4 regions of the Streptomyces sp. NPDC107522 genome follow, and region 1 is predicted to be linked to each of the others. Evidence: riboswitches for the same ligand, from Rfam matches in the RefSeq annotation. Region 1 holds a riboswitch; each other region holds the start of a gene.
What was found. Region 1 has a riboswitch for cyclic di-AMP ahead of ACZ7L6_RS22710 (transglycosylase family protein). Riboswitches for the same ligand answer to the same signal wherever they lie in the genome.
Positions count from the first base shown of each region.

Region 2: it holds a riboswitch for cyclic di-AMP, as region 1 does, so the genes downstream of both, ACZ7L6_RS23960 (LysM peptidoglycan-binding domain-containing protein) here and ACZ7L6_RS22710 (transglycosylase family protein) in region 1, are expected to answer to the same signal.
Region 3: it holds a riboswitch for cyclic di-AMP, as region 1 does, so the genes downstream of both, ACZ7L6_RS29555 (M23 family metallopeptidase) here and ACZ7L6_RS22710 (transglycosylase family protein) in region 1, are expected to answer to the same signal.
Region 4: it holds a riboswitch for cyclic di-AMP, as region 1 does, so the genes downstream of both, ACZ7L6_RS05485 (C40 family peptidase) here and ACZ7L6_RS22710 (transglycosylase family protein) in region 1, are expected to answer to the same signal.

Region 1 covers NZ_JBVKAU010000006.1:525,790-529,249, forward strand. Annotated here, with positions in the region: gene ACZ7L6_RS22705 (transglycosylase family protein) at 10-1,056, shown strand; cyclic di-AMP (ydaO/yuaA leader) riboswitch at 1,262-1,461, shown strand; gene ACZ7L6_RS22710 (transglycosylase family protein) at 1,466-2,155, shown strand; gene eno (phosphopyruvate hydratase) at 2,465-3,460, shown strand, end outside.
Region 2 covers NZ_JBVKAU010000007.1:158,819-162,278, forward strand. Annotated here, with positions in the region: gene ACZ7L6_RS23955 (HAD family hydrolase) at 1-746, shown strand, start outside; gene ACZ7L6_RS23960 (LysM peptidoglycan-binding domain-containing protein) at 807-1,541, opposite strand; cyclic di-AMP (ydaO/yuaA leader) riboswitch at 1,547-1,730, opposite strand; gene ACZ7L6_RS23965 (polyprenyl synthetase family protein) at 2,779-3,460, shown strand, end outside.
Region 3 covers NZ_JBVKAU010000011.1:19,571-23,030, forward strand. Annotated here, with positions in the region: gene ACZ7L6_RS29550 (PP2C family protein-serine/threonine phosphatase) at 1-877, shown strand, start outside; cyclic di-AMP (ydaO/yuaA leader) riboswitch at 1,111-1,268, shown strand; gene ACZ7L6_RS29555 (M23 family metallopeptidase) at 1,280-2,305, shown strand; gene ACZ7L6_RS29560 (aldo/keto reductase) at 2,496-3,440, shown strand.
Region 4 covers NZ_JBVKAU010000002.1:66,329-69,788, reverse strand. Annotated here, with positions in the region: gene ACZ7L6_RS05495 (ATP-dependent Clp protease proteolytic subunit) at 1-245, shown strand, start outside; gene ACZ7L6_RS05490 (hypothetical protein) at 253-561, shown strand; cyclic di-AMP (ydaO/yuaA leader) riboswitch at 981-1,113, shown strand; gene ACZ7L6_RS05485 (C40 family peptidase) at 1,117-1,590, shown strand; gene ACZ7L6_RS05480 (LysE family translocator) at 1,644-2,264, opposite strand; gene ACZ7L6_RS05475 (LysR family transcriptional regulator) at 2,356-3,270, shown strand; gene ACZ7L6_RS05470 (ATP-binding protein) at 3,350-3,460, opposite strand, start outside.

The sequences.
Region 1 (3,460 bases):
GGTCCCCGCATGCTCTCCGGGAACGGTCGTCACCGTCGCCCCCGCCAGGCTCCGGCCCTCATCGTCGCGGCCGGTGTGACCGGCTCCGCCATCGCCATCCCGCTGCTCGGCGCCACGGGCGCCAGCGCAGCCGAGGGCACCGTGTGGGACAAGGTGGCCGAGTGCGAGAGCGGCGGCTCCTGGAGCGCCGACACCGGCAACGGGCAGTACGGCGGACTGCAGTTGACCCAGGAGGACTGGGACAAGTACGGCGGCCTCGACTACGCCTCCAGTCCCGACCTCGCGAGCCGCTCCCAGCAGATCGCCGTCGCTCAGAAGATCCTCGCGGACCAGGGCACCAGCCCTTGGGGTACCTGTGCGGTGCTCAACGGGCTCACCAAGGACTCCGGTTCGGTCGACCTCGACACCGGCGTCGCGGAGGACTCGCCCTCCGAGGTGTCCGGATCTTCCGGATTGCTGGATTCATCCAACTCATCCGGATCATCTGACTCGTCCAATTCCTCCGACTCGTCCGGCTCGTCGACGCCCTCAGGCTCGTCCGGCGACTCGTCGGACTCCTCGAACTCGCCGAGCGGCTCTCCCGATGGTTCGTCCGAATCGTCCCAGGATTCGTCCTCTTCTCCCTCTTCTTCCTCTTCGGCGGACGATTCCGCGAAGTCCGGTACGTCACCCTCCGCAAAGGCCTCGCAGTCACCCGAGGACCCCTCCACGGAGACGCCCAAGAGTGACGATCAGGCCAACTCCGGCCAGGATGTGGGCTCCTGGGGTCTCGCCGACACGGGGGCGATCTACGCGGAAACGGCCGACGCCGTGGCCGGCTCCGGTCGCCATCGCGGCCCCAGCGCCGACGAGAGTGAGGTCGCCGACAGTGCCGCCAAGGCCTCCGGTCGCCACGCCTCGTACACCGTCCGCGCCGGCGACACTCTCGCGTCCATCGCCGACTCCCTTGAGCTCGACGGTGGATGGTCCGCGCTGTACGACGCGAACAAGAAGGCCATCGGTACTGACGCCAACCACATCTTCCCCGGTCAGACCCTGGAACTCCCCGCCGAATAGGGGGCGAACAGGGCGAAAAGCAGCTGGAGTTCGCGTCATGGTTCGCGCTGAATGTCCGTTTTAAATGTAGTGAGAGATAGATCTCAGAAGCCCTGATCGTCTTTGGAAATCCGGGATTCGGGTGTCTACGGTCGTGATCGCTCGGCAATCCGAGCCCCGGCTGCCGCAACGCCGAATCCTGCCAGCGGCCGCACGGGAACAGTCGTCGCGTCAAGCGCCGTAGGCAGGAGCGGGGGACCCAAGGTAGGCGCCGGGTCCGGCAGTTGAGGCCTTTCGAGGCCGCACGGCCGGAGTCGGCTAGGGGTGAAGCCGCGCAACGGGAGCCGAAAGGCGACCGGGCGCGGCCGGGCAACTCAACCGGCCCGAACCCGACAGCTCACCTCGCAGGCGTCGGTGAGGGGATCTCTCCATGCTGTTTTCCAGCAAGGGCAAGCACCGTCGTCCGTCCAAGGCCGCTCGCGCCATCGCCGTCGTCGGCGTCACCGGTGCCGCCGCCGTCGCCGCCCCGCTGATGGCGGCCGGCAGCGCCTCCGCCGCCACCGCGTCCGAGTGGGACGCCGTCGCCCAGTGCGAGTCCGGCGGCAACTGGTCGATCAACACCGGCAACGGCTACTACGGCGGTCTGCAGTTCTCCGCTTCCACCTGGGCCGCGTACGGCGGCACGGCGTACGCCTCCACCGCCGACAAGGCCACCAAGGCCCAGCAGATCGAGATAGCCGAGAAGGTCCTCGCGGGCCAGGGCAAGGGCGCCTGGCCGAACTGCGGCACCGGCCTGTCCAGCGCCGCCTACAACGGCTCCTCGGCGAGCGGCTCCTCGCAGAGCACCGAGACGACCACGCGCTCCACCGAGCAGCAGTCGGCCTCCCGCTCCACCGACCGCCCGGCCGCCAAGAAGAGCACCAAGACCGTCACCACCCCGACCGGCAAGAAGGTCAAGAAGGGCGACGGCGAGTACAAGGTCGTCAAGGGTGACACCCTCAGCTCGATCGCCGAGAAGCACGACGTCAAGGGCGGCTGGGAGAAGCTCTTCCAGCTGAACAAGGACATCGTCGAGGACGCGAACCTGATCTACCCGGGTCAGCAGCTGCACCTGAAGTAATACCCGGGCGACAGCTGAACCACAGCGCCCTCCCATCCGTGGTCCTCATAATGAAGGCCTCGTGAGGGCCACCCCCGTCCCCACGGGCTCCCCGCTCCGGTGCGTGTTCCCCCGTACGCACCGGGGCGGGGTTTTTTGTGCGGGGTGCTTTTGTGTACGGGGGTTTTTGTTCCGTTCGGAAACAATTTACTCTCGGTTCTGTCCACGGGCCGGTCGACCGCTGGCCGATCGCCGTGAGCCGGTTAGGCTCGTCTCGCAGTACCCACCACGGTCTGCGTACCCGCGTCACATCCCAAGAAGGAGATGCTCGTGCCGTCCATCGACGTCGTCGTAGCTCGGGAAATCCTGGACTCCCGAGGCAACCCCACGGTCGAGGTCGAGGTCGGCCTCGACGACGGCAGCACGGGTCGTGCCGCCGTTCCGTCCGGCGCCTCGACGGGCGCCTTCGAGGCCATCGAGCTCCGCGACGGTGACCCCAACCGCTACCTGGGCAAGGGTGTCGAGAAGGCCGTCCTCGCCGTCATCGAGCAGATCGGCCCGGAGCTGGTCGGCTACGACGCCACCGAGCAGCGCCTGATCGACCAGGCCATGTTCGACCTGGACGCCACCGACAACAAGGGCTCCCTCGGCGCCAACGCCATCCTCGGCGTCTCGCTCGCCGTCGCCCACGCCGCCTCCGAGGCCAGCGACCTCCCGCTCTTCCGCTACCTGGGCGGCCCGAACGCGCACCTGCTGCCGGTGCCGATGATGAACATCCTGAACGGCGGCTCGCACGCCGACTCCAACGTGGACATCCAGGAGTTCATGATCGCCCCGATCGGCGCGGAGTCCTTCTCCGAGGCCCTGCGCTGGGGCGCCGAGGTCTACCACACCCTGAAGAAGGTCCTGAAGAGCAAGGGCCTGGCCACCGGCCTCGGCGACGAGGGCGGCTTCGCCCCGAACCTCGGCTCCAACCGCGAGGCCCTCGACCTCATCCTCGAGGCCGTCAAGGAGGCCGGCTACACCCCCGGCGAGCAGATCGCCCTCGCCCTCGACGTCGCCGCGTCCGAGTTCTACAAGGACGGCGTCTACGTCTTCGAGGGCAAGGAGCGCTCGGCGGCCGAGATGACCGAGTACTACGCCGAGCTCGTCGAGGCGTACCCGCTCGTCTCCATCGAGGACCCGCTGTTCGAGGACGACTGGGAGGGCTGGAAGACCATCACCGCCAAGCTCGGTGACAAGGTCCAGCTCGTCGGCGACGACCTGTTCGTCACCAACCCCGAGCGCCTGGCCCGCGGCATCGAGGAGGGCGCGGCCAACGCCCTG
Region 2 (3,460 bases), on a different contig from region 1:
CCATCGACGCGCTCGCGCTGGTGGCGGCGGCCGGTGCGCAGCACCTCGTCGTGACGGGGCGCCCGGCGCCCAGAGTGCGGCCGCTCCTCGACGAACTGGGCAGCGGGGGGCTCGCGGTGTGCGGACAGGGCGCGCAGTTGTACGACGCCGGCGCGGACCGTCTGCTGTGGTCCGTCACTCTGGACCGGGAGTTGGCGGAGACCGCGCTCGGCAAGATCGAGGCCGAGGTGGGGCAGGTGTACGCGGCCGTCGACCAGGACGGCGTCGACGGGCTCACGCTCATCGAACCCGGGTACCTGATGCCCCACCCCACCCTGCCCGCCGTACGTGTCCAGCGCCGCGACGATCTGTGGTGCGAGCCGATCAGCAAGGTGTTGCTGCGTCATCCCAGCCTGTCGGACGACGAGTTGGCGGCGACGGCGCGCTCGGTGGTCGGCTCCCTGGCCACCGTCACCATGTCGGGGCCCGGGACCGTCGAACTCCAGCCATGCGGCATCACCAAGGCGACCGGTCTCGCGCTTGCCGCCGAGCATCTCGGCCTCGGTCCGCACGAGACCATCGCCTTCGGTGACATGCCCAACGACATCCCCATGTTCGACTGGGCCGCGCGTGGCGTCGCCATGGCCAACGCCCACCCCGAACTCCAGGCGGTCGCCGACGAGATCACCCTGTCGAACGAGGACGACGGCATCGCCGTCGTCCTCGAAAGACTCTTCACGGGCAGTATGGCCGATTTCGCCCGGTAGGGAACCTTTGCCCAGTAGGGCTGGTTCGCTGCCTAGTGGGGCTGTTGACCTGTTCCTGGCCTAGTAGGGGCCGTTCACGTTGTCGATCGAGCCGTAGCGCGCGGCCGCGTAGTTGCACGCGGCCACGATGTTCGCGACGGGGTCGAAGGGGTCGTACACCGTCCCCGGCACGTGGTACGTGGCGAAGGTCGGGTCGATGACCTGCAGGAGGCCCTTCGACGGGGTGCCCGCGGCGGCGTTGGAGTCCCAGTTGTTGATGGCCGTGGGGTTGCCGGACGACTCACGCATGACGTTGCGGTAAATGCCGTCGTACGACCCGGGAATTCCGTTCTGCTCCATGATGTCCAGCGCGTTGCGGATCCAGCCGTCGAGGTTGTTCGGGAACGTCTTGACGGAAGACTGGGTGGCGCGGGCCACGGAGGACTTCTTGGCGGGCGCGGACGCCTTGCCGGCCGTCGTGCTCGCCTTCTTCGTCGCCCGGACCTTCAGGTCGACGCCCGGGTGGATCAGCCGGGGGTTGTCGCCGATGGCCTTGCGGTTGTCCTTGTAGAGCTGCCGCCAGCCGCCCTGCGCGTCGTACCGGTCCGCGATCCCGTAGAGCGAGTCGCCCTTCTTCGTGGTGTACGTGACCGACCCGACCTTCGTCGGCGTGGGGGCCTGGGCGGCGGGCTCCGCGGCGCTCGCGGTGGTCGCGCTGAGGAGCGGGAGGGCGAGAGCGGCGGTGCCGGTTCCGGCGGCGACGACGTGTCGGGTGAGCGGGTTGGTGCGGGGGCGGCGGTGCTTGCCTCGGGCCATGGCGCTGTTCCTCTCCGACGCCTGCGAGGTGAGCTGTCGGGTTCGGGCGGGAGATGCCCGGCCGCGCCGCCCTGCGGCAGCGCGACTTCACCCCGAGCCGCTCCGGTACGCCATCAAGGCGGCCGGTTCGGCGACTTACCTGGGTCCCCCGCTCCTGCCGTGCGTGTGTGAGTGCGTCGATGGATGACTCGGGCGGCGGCAGGATTCGGCGTCCGCCCGACTGAGCGGGAACGTATGCGAGAGCACATGCCCGGAACAAGTGCCATGGTCGCCTGTCGTGCCGGTTGACCATGGTCTGGTGTGTATGGGGTGCTTGATCCTTTGCGGTTGCCAAGCCTCAACTTGCGCTTGAGGCAAGGAGGTATGGGGCGTGCCGGTCTGGGTGCTTGAGCGCGGCCGCGTGACTCAACTCACTGGCATCCACAAGAGCGGCAAATCGGGCAATGGGTCCAACTCGCCTTTAACTGGCTGTCCGTGAAGTCCGTTTATCCCGTGTCCGATGGAAAAGGGCCTCTTCGTCCTCATCGTGGATCGCCTCGCCCGGAAGTTCCGGGGAGCTCCCGCCGGTTTCAGGGTGAAGACCGCGCGGGGGTGCCTTCGGGTGCTCCAACGCCCCGGCGTGCTCGCCCACTTCGGGGCTGAAGGGCCTCGGTTGTGCATATCGACCGCGAAGGCGGAACCTCCCGTGGAGTGCGCGTCGTTGTCTTGGTGATCGTCCGTGGCGCCGGCTGTGCCGGTCGTGTCGACCGTGGCGATCGCCTTGAGCGGCTCGGGCGTGAGGGCTGTGGCCTGAGAGGGGTGGCGTCGGTGTGCCTGGATGCCGCCCGGAGGGGGTGAGGGGGTGCCCTGAGGGCGGGGTGGAGGCGATGGCTCCGGGGATGGCTTGCCCATGTCGCTCGAGGAGGTCGCGTCCGTGGGGTGTGGCATGAGGATGCGGGGCGAGCGCGCCTCTGGGCCGGTCGGGGGAGGTGTGGGCGTCGCGGGGTGGAGGGCCCCTGTCTGGCTGGATGACGACGAGGGATCGGGGCACAGGCGGGTACATCCCTATAAGTCGATGGATGTCCGGCCTTATCAGGTGATCAAAAACATACCGGTCGTGATCCGATACCGCCCGTGGTGGACGGGTGGGCGGCATCGGTGATCGAAACGTGACCGGATACGCTGACTTGAGTGATGGCAGCGACCTATCGACAAACCGTGTAACCGCCAGTAGACACCAGCAGACAGGAGACCCCTCGTGACCGTCGTCGGGCCGTTCGGGCTGAGCGTGCGGGACCAGGCTCTGGAAGCCGATGTCCAGGCCGGATTGGCGGCTGTCGAGGAGGGATTGCTCGAAGCCACCAAGAGTGAGGTCCCCTTCATCACCGAGGCCGCCCAGCATCTGGTGCGAGCGGGTGGAAAGCGGTTCCGGCCCTTGCTGGTGATGCTCACCGCCCAGTTCGGGGACCCGTACGCGCCGGGGGTCGTGCCGTCGGCGGTGGTGGTCGAGCTGACCCATCTGGCGACGCTGTACCACGACGACGTGATGGACGAGGCGGCGGTTCGGCGGGGCGTCGAGAGCGCGAACACCCGCTGGGGGAACTCGGTCGCCGTTCTGACCGGGGATTTCCTGTTCGCGCGGGCCTCGCACATCCTCGCCGACCTCGGGCCCGAGGCGGTGCGGGTGCAGGCCGAGGCGTTCGAGCGGCTGGTCACCGGGCAGATCCTGGAGACGGCGGGGCCGCAGGACGGGCGGGATCCTGTGGAGCACTACCTGGATGTGCTGAGCGGGAAGACCGGGTCGCTGGTGGCGGTGTCGTGCCGGTTCGGGGCGATGATGTCGGGCGCCGACGAGACGGTGGTCGATGTGCTGACCCAGTACGGGGAGCGGCTGGGGGTCGCCTTCCAGCTGGCGGATGACGTGCTGGACATCGCGAGTG
Region 3 (3,460 bases), on a different contig from region 1:
CCGCATTCATCTCGGCGGCCTCCCCCGGGCGGAGGTGATCACCGAGCTGGTCACCGTGGTGGTCGTCTGCGTGCTCGCCGTCCTCATCAACCTTCTCGTCCGCCGCAGCAACGAGCGCCTCGCCTCCGCACGCGAGATCGCCGAGGCGGCCCAGCGCGCCGTCCTGCCGGAGCCCGCCGAGCGGATCGGAGGGTTCCAGATCGCGGCCAGGTACGAGGCGGCGCAGAAGGGCGCCTCCATCGGCGGTGACCTGTACGCCGTGCAGGACAGCCCGCACGGTGTACGGGTCGTCGTGGGGGACGTACGCGGCAAGGGCATGGGTGCCGTGGGGGCCGTCGCCGTCGTCATCGGGGCCTTCCGGGAGGCCGCCGAGCAGGAGGCCACTCTGGAGGCAGTGGCACAGCGGCTGGAGCGGGCGCTGGCGCGCGAGCGTATGCGGCGCGAGGGAGTCGAGTCCTACGAGGGGTTCACCACCGCCGTACTCGCCGAGCTGCCGCACGGCAACGGGATCGTGCGGCTCGTCAACCGCGGGCACCCACCGCCCCTGCTGCTGTACGCCGACGGCAGCGTGCGCTCGCTGCTCGCCACCGAGCCCGCGCTGCCGCTGGGCATGGCGGAGCTCGGCGCCTGGCCCGACCGGGCCGAGGAGGCCGACTTCGTGAGCGGATCCACGCTGCTGCTGTACACCGACGGCCTGTCCGAGGCGCGGGACGAGAACGGACGGTTCTACGACCCCGAGGTGGGTCTCGCGGGGCAGCGGGCCGACGCACAGCGCGAGCCGGCCGCGCTCCTCGGTGCGCTCGCCGCGGAGGTGCGCCGGCACTCCGGGGACGGGATGGCGGACGACATGGCCCTCATCGCCGTACGACGACCGTGATCGTTCTCACCAAGGGTGATCGGGCGACCGCCCTCCGCATAACAACTGACATACCGTCAATACCTGTGTGGCTCCCGAGCCTCGGCCAACTCGCCCGATTTAGGCCGCTCATGACCCCTAAGTCCCGCTGAAAATAGTTAATGATCAAGCGGAACAGCTTGGAATCCGCACCTCGCGTCTATTAACGTTCGATAACGCAGCGCGGTCGTCCCAGCCGTCACAAGAGATGGCTCCGTGCGCACGCGCCGAATCCCGCAAGGGAGCCGGGGAACCACCACCCTGGGGTGAATCGCGCGGATTCCGCCGTGAAGTCACGGACGGTATACGCGCGTAGGAGACCTTCCTGCTCCGAACCCGTCAGCTAACCCGGTAGGCGAGAAGGAAGGAAAGGAGTACGCCCACGTGGCGTCCAACAGGCCTGCTACGCAAGCCCCGTTCGTGCCGAGTCAGCGCAGCACCGACACCTTCGGCTACGACAGCTACCGCACCGACGAGGGCCCGTTCGAGGAGTGGAACCCCACCGCGGAGTCCATTCGTCCGGTCCGTGGCAGGCATCGCGTCGCCAAGCAGCGCGGCGGGGGACTCGCGCGCAGCTCCACGGTTCTCGGCGTCGGCGTCATAGCCGCCGTCGGCGCGGGCGGCATGGCCAGCGCGCAGAGCGGCAAGCCGCCGGTCGCCATCACCATGCCCGACCTGCCGCTGATCTCCGACGACGACTCCTCCGCCGCCGAGGACTCCGCGACCGCGCTGAGCACCATGGGCGAGACCACCGAGGAGACCACCCAGGGCACCAGCGACGCCGGTGAGGCGCTGCGGGCCCGGATCATCGCCCAGGTCGAGCAGCAGCAGGACCAGATCCAGAACAAGGCCGCCGCCGAAGCGGTCGCCGCCGCCGAGAAGGAGGCCGCCGCCGCGGCCGCCAAGGCGGAGAAGGAGGCCGAGGCCAAGGCCGCCGCCGCCAAGGCCAAGGCCGAGGAGGAGGCCCGCAAGAAGGCCGAGGCCGAGCGCCTCGCCGAGCTGGCCAAGCAGTACACGCTGCCGACCTCCTCGTACACCATCACCTCGACCTTCGGTCAGGCCGGCGCCTACTGGTCGTCCGGCTACCACACGGGCCTCGACTTCGCCGCCCCGTCCGGCACGCTGATCAAGGCGGTCCACTCCGGCACGATCACGTTCGCCGGCTGGGACGGCTCGTACGGCTACAAGACCGTGCTGACCCTCGACGACGGCACCGAGCTCTGGTTCGCGCACCAGTCCTCGATCAGCGTCAGCGTGGGCCAGAAGGTCAACACGGGCGACGTCATCGGCCGCGTGGGCGCCACCGGCAACGTGACCGGTGCCCACCTCCACCTCGAGGTGCACCCCGACGGCAGCACGAGCGGCATCGACCCGATGGCGTGGCTGCAGAGCAAGGGCCTCACGCCCTGAGGTTCACCCGCTTCCGAGACCGCGTTTCGGATGCCCCGGCCTTTGATCCCGGTTCCGATCCCCCGGCGGTCCTGACGGCTACCCCCCACGTCAGGGCTGCCGGTTTCCGGAGCGCCGGGGTCCGCTTGTTTACGGGAAATTTGCGGGCGTCCCGGAAGACCGGGCTCCGCCAAGCGCGTTGATGTCGAGCATGACTTCTCTTCGCAAGCTCGGCTCCTCCGACCTCGAGGTCTCCCCGCTCTCCCTCGGCGGCAACGTCTTCGGCTGGACCGCCGACGAGGACCGGTCCTTCGCCGTCCTCGACGCCTACACGGCGGCCGGCGGCAACTTCATCGACACGGCCGACTCGTACTCGGCCTGGGTCGAGGGCAACGCGGGCGGCGAGTCCGAGACCATCATCGGCAAGTGGCTGCGGGCGCGCGGCAACCGGGACGACGTCGTCATCGCCACGAAGGTCAGCCAGCACCCCGACTTCCAGGGCCTGTCCGCCGCCAACATCAAGGCCGCCGCGGACGCCTCGCTCCGCCGCCTCGGCACCGACCGCATCGACCTCTACTACACCCACTTCGACAAGCCCGAAGTCCCGGTCGAGGAGATCATCGGCGCGCTGGACGAGCTGGTGAAGGCGGGCAAGGTACGGCACATCGCCGCCTCCAACATCTCCGCCGAGCGGCTGCGGGCGTCCCTGGACTTCTCCGACCGCGAGGGCCTCGCCCGGTACGTCGCCCTGCAGCCCCACTACAACCTGGTCTCCCGCGACACCTACGAGGGCGAGCTCCAGGACCTCGCCGAGCGGGAAGGCCTCGCGGCGGTCCCGTACTACGCCCTGGCGTCCGGCTTCCTCACGGGCAAGTACCGCGCCGGTACGACGGTGGGGAGCCCGCGCGCCCAGGGCGCCGGCAGGTACCTGGAGACGGAGCGGGGCCGCAACGTGCTCGCCGTCCTCGACGAGATCGCCCAGGCCCACGAGGCGCCGGTGGCCACGGTGGCCCTGGCCTGGCTGGCGTCCCGGCCGACGGTCGCGGCCCCGATCGCCTCGGCCCGGACGGTCGAGCAGCTGCCGGCACTGCTGGGCGTGGCGGAGCTGAGGCTGACGGACGGGCAGCTGGAGAAGCTGACGGCCGCGTCGGCCTGAGTCCTTCAGCCCGCCTGGGG
Region 4 (3,460 bases), on a different contig from region 1:
CGGGGCTGCCCGAGCCGATCGAGGGACAGGCGAGCGATCTCGCCATCCAGGCCGACGAACTGACGCGCATTCGGGCCCGCCTCGAGGAGCTGCTCGTCCGGCACACCGGGCGCAGCCGCGAGCAGGTCGGCGCCGACATCGAGCGGGACAAGATCCTGGACGCGCAGGCCGCCGTGGAGTACGGCCTGGTGGACCGGATCATCCCCAGCCGCAAGACCACCCTCGCCCCGCCCACTGGGCGGTGATCGGCCGGTGCTCCCACCCGAGTTGCCACCCCTGCCCGCACTGACCCGTGCGGAGGGCGAGCTGATCGACCGTTACCTCGACGTGGTCGACCTACTGGGCCGGATCAACCCGGCGCAGCACGGCGACACCTACCGCGGACTGCGCGCCGCCCAGGCGCTGGTCGCCAGGGCGGCCGAGCTCCGGGACGCGCTGGCGCTGATGCACCAGCGCGGTGAGACGGAGCTGCACGCGCCCACGCTGGCGCGTGCGTTGCGCGTGCTGGACGGAGAGCGCCGCACGGCTCGCGTCACGGTGCCGCCGCGCTCCGACAGTTGACGGCGTGTTCAGAGCGACACCGGACGCCTCGGCCCATTGACGAGGCGTCCGGAGCGGGGCTGAAACGGACCAAATGACGTACCCCCTTTCGGCGTAGTCACTTCTCCTTTTGTATGCCTGTCAGGGTTGCGCAACAGTCATGACGTCAAGGCGGAATCGAGCGTTCCGTCCCTGGTCCGGGGCTCCTCGGGCATCTGGACACCCCTACGAAAACGTGGCTACCCACCCGAACGGGTGAGTGGTGAGTAACAACACAAATCCCCGATTCCGTTGGGTATTTCGCTCACTCGTGCGTCAAGATCCCTGTCTGATGACAAGCCCCCGCCACAGCGGCGGGGCGGTCCGGGCGGACGCCGAGTCCTGCCGCCGCCCGGATGACCGGTCTTCAGGAGTGGATCGGCAGGAGTGGAGGACCCGAGCAAGACGGGTCGCCGGAGCGGACGTTCGTTCGATCCGAGCAACCCTTGGGGTGAAGCCGCGGCAACGCGGCCGGGCAACTTCGCCAGCCCGAATCCGACAGGTCATCCTTCACAGGCGGCTGACGAAGGGTTGCGCATGACTGCGCTCAATCGTGTCCCGTCGCTGATGGCCCGGGCCGGTACGGCCTCCGCTCTCACCCTCGCCGCAGTGGGCGGCACCGTCGTCGCCCCCGGCCTCACCGCCGAGGCCGAAGCCGCGACGCCGGCGTCCAAGGCACTTCAAGTGGCGGCCTCCAAGAAGGGCTCCCCGTACAAGTGGGGCGCCACCGGGCCGTACAGGTTCGACTGCTCAGGGCTCACGCTGTACTCGTACAAGAAGGCGGGCAAGAAGCTGCCCCGTACGGCGGCTCAGCAGTACAACAAGACGCGTCACATCTCCGCCAGTAACCGCAAGGCCGGGGACCTGGTGTTCTTCCACTCGGGGTCGAACGTCTACCACGTCGGCATCTACGCCGGGAAGGGAAAGATCTGGCACTCCCCGAAGAGCGGGGACGTCGTGAAGCTGCAGAAGATCTGGACCAGGAGCGTCTGGTACGGCCGGGTCAAGTGACCTTCCCGGAGGCGGTGACGGCAGTCTGATGTGCCGTCACCGCCCCCGGGGCCTCACAGGGCCGACAGCGGCCCCGCGAGGAGCGCCAGGCCGAAGGCCGTCAGCGCGGCCCCCGTGCCGAGCGTGACCGCCCGGGCGGCGCGTGGCCTGCGCAGCCACCTGCCGAGCCGGTCCACCAGCAGTGCGACGACCTGGAACCACACCAGCGCGATCGCGAGCACGATCAGGGCCAGCAGCAGCGTGCGGGGCAGCGCCGGAGCGCCCGCGGGCACGAACTGCGGCAGCACGCTGAGGAAGGTGAGGGACGCCTTCGGGTTGAGGGCGTTGGTGACGAAGCCCTGCCGCAGCGGCCGCGCGGTGGAATCCTCGCCCGCGCCCGTGTCGGCCACCTCGGTGTGCCGCTGCCGCAGCGTCTGAACGCCCAGGTACAGCACATAGACACCGCCCACCACCTGGAGCGCCCGGAACAGCGCCGGTACGGCGGCCAGCACCGCGGCGACTCCCACCACCGCCAGCGTCACATGAACCAGCAGCCCGGCCCCGATCCCGAGCGCGCAGGCGATGCCCGCCCGGCGGGAGACGAGGGCGTTGCGTACGACGACGGTGAAGTCCGCCCCGGGCATGGCGACCAGGCCGGCGGAGACCCCGGTGAAGGCGATGAGCTGAGCATCCATGCGGCCAGAGTGCCGTCCGGAAGCCTTCAACAGGTATTTCGAATATTCTGGAGACTCCTAAAGCATTGGTTTAGGCTCCTGGGAGACTCGCATGTACGACCCGACCCGGCTCGCCGCGCTGGTGGCGGTCGCGGAGGCGGGTTCGATCACCCGAGCGGCCGAGCGGCTCGGCTACACCACGCCGGCGCTCTCCCAGCAGCTGGCCAAGCTGGAACGCGAGGCGGGCACCGCCCTTCTGGTACGGCACCACCGCGGGGCGCGGCTGACGGGTGCGGGGGAGCTGCTGGTGACCCGGGCGCGGCGGGTGCTGGACGAGCTCGAGCGGGCCCGGCACGAACTGGCCCGGCTGACCGGGCTGTCGGGCGGCACGCTCCGCCTTGGCACCTTCCAGACGGCCGGCATCCATCTGCTGCCGCCGGCCCTCAGCGCCTTCCGCCGGGCCCATCCGGACGTGGAGCTGACCGTCGCCGACTACGAACCCTCGGCCGGCGTCACCGCCGTGGCAGCCGGCGAGGTCGACCTGGCCCTGACGCACGCCTATCAGCCGGGTGACCCGATCCCGCTCCCGTCCTCCGTAGGCATCGAGCCGATCCTCGTCGAGGAGCTGGTCCTGGTGTCCGCCCCGGGCCACGCCCTCACCAGCGGAACCGCACGCCTGCCGCTGGCCGAGCTCGCCGGCCAGCCCCTGATCAGCATGGCGCCGGACGCTCCGGCCCGACGGGGCGTCGAGGCGCTCCTGGCCCGGGCCGGTGCCACACCGTCGGTGCTGGTCCCGACACCCGGATACCTCCTGGTGTGCGCGCTGGCCAGCGCGGGCCTCGGAGTGGCGCTCGTACCGGAGATGGTGGCGCGCACATCGGTCACTCCGGTGGGGGTGCGCGCACTGGAGGGCGGGGAGCTACGCCGTACGGTCTCGGTCGCCTACCGCACGGCCGAGACGTCCCCCGCAGCGGACGCCTTCCGCGCGCTACTGCGCGGCACTTTCAGCCGAGCTCAGCTGTCCTGACCCCAAGGGGCGCGGGGAACTGCGCGACCAGCCGCAACGGAGCCGCAGACGACAGACAACCCATCGCGGCACTCGCCCATCACGGCCCCTCCGCGCGGAGCGCTGTCGCCTCCGCCGGTACGATCCACGGCAGCTCGATGGAGACGGTCTTGCCGCCCTCCCGCGTCGGCCGCACCCTCAGCTTGCCGCC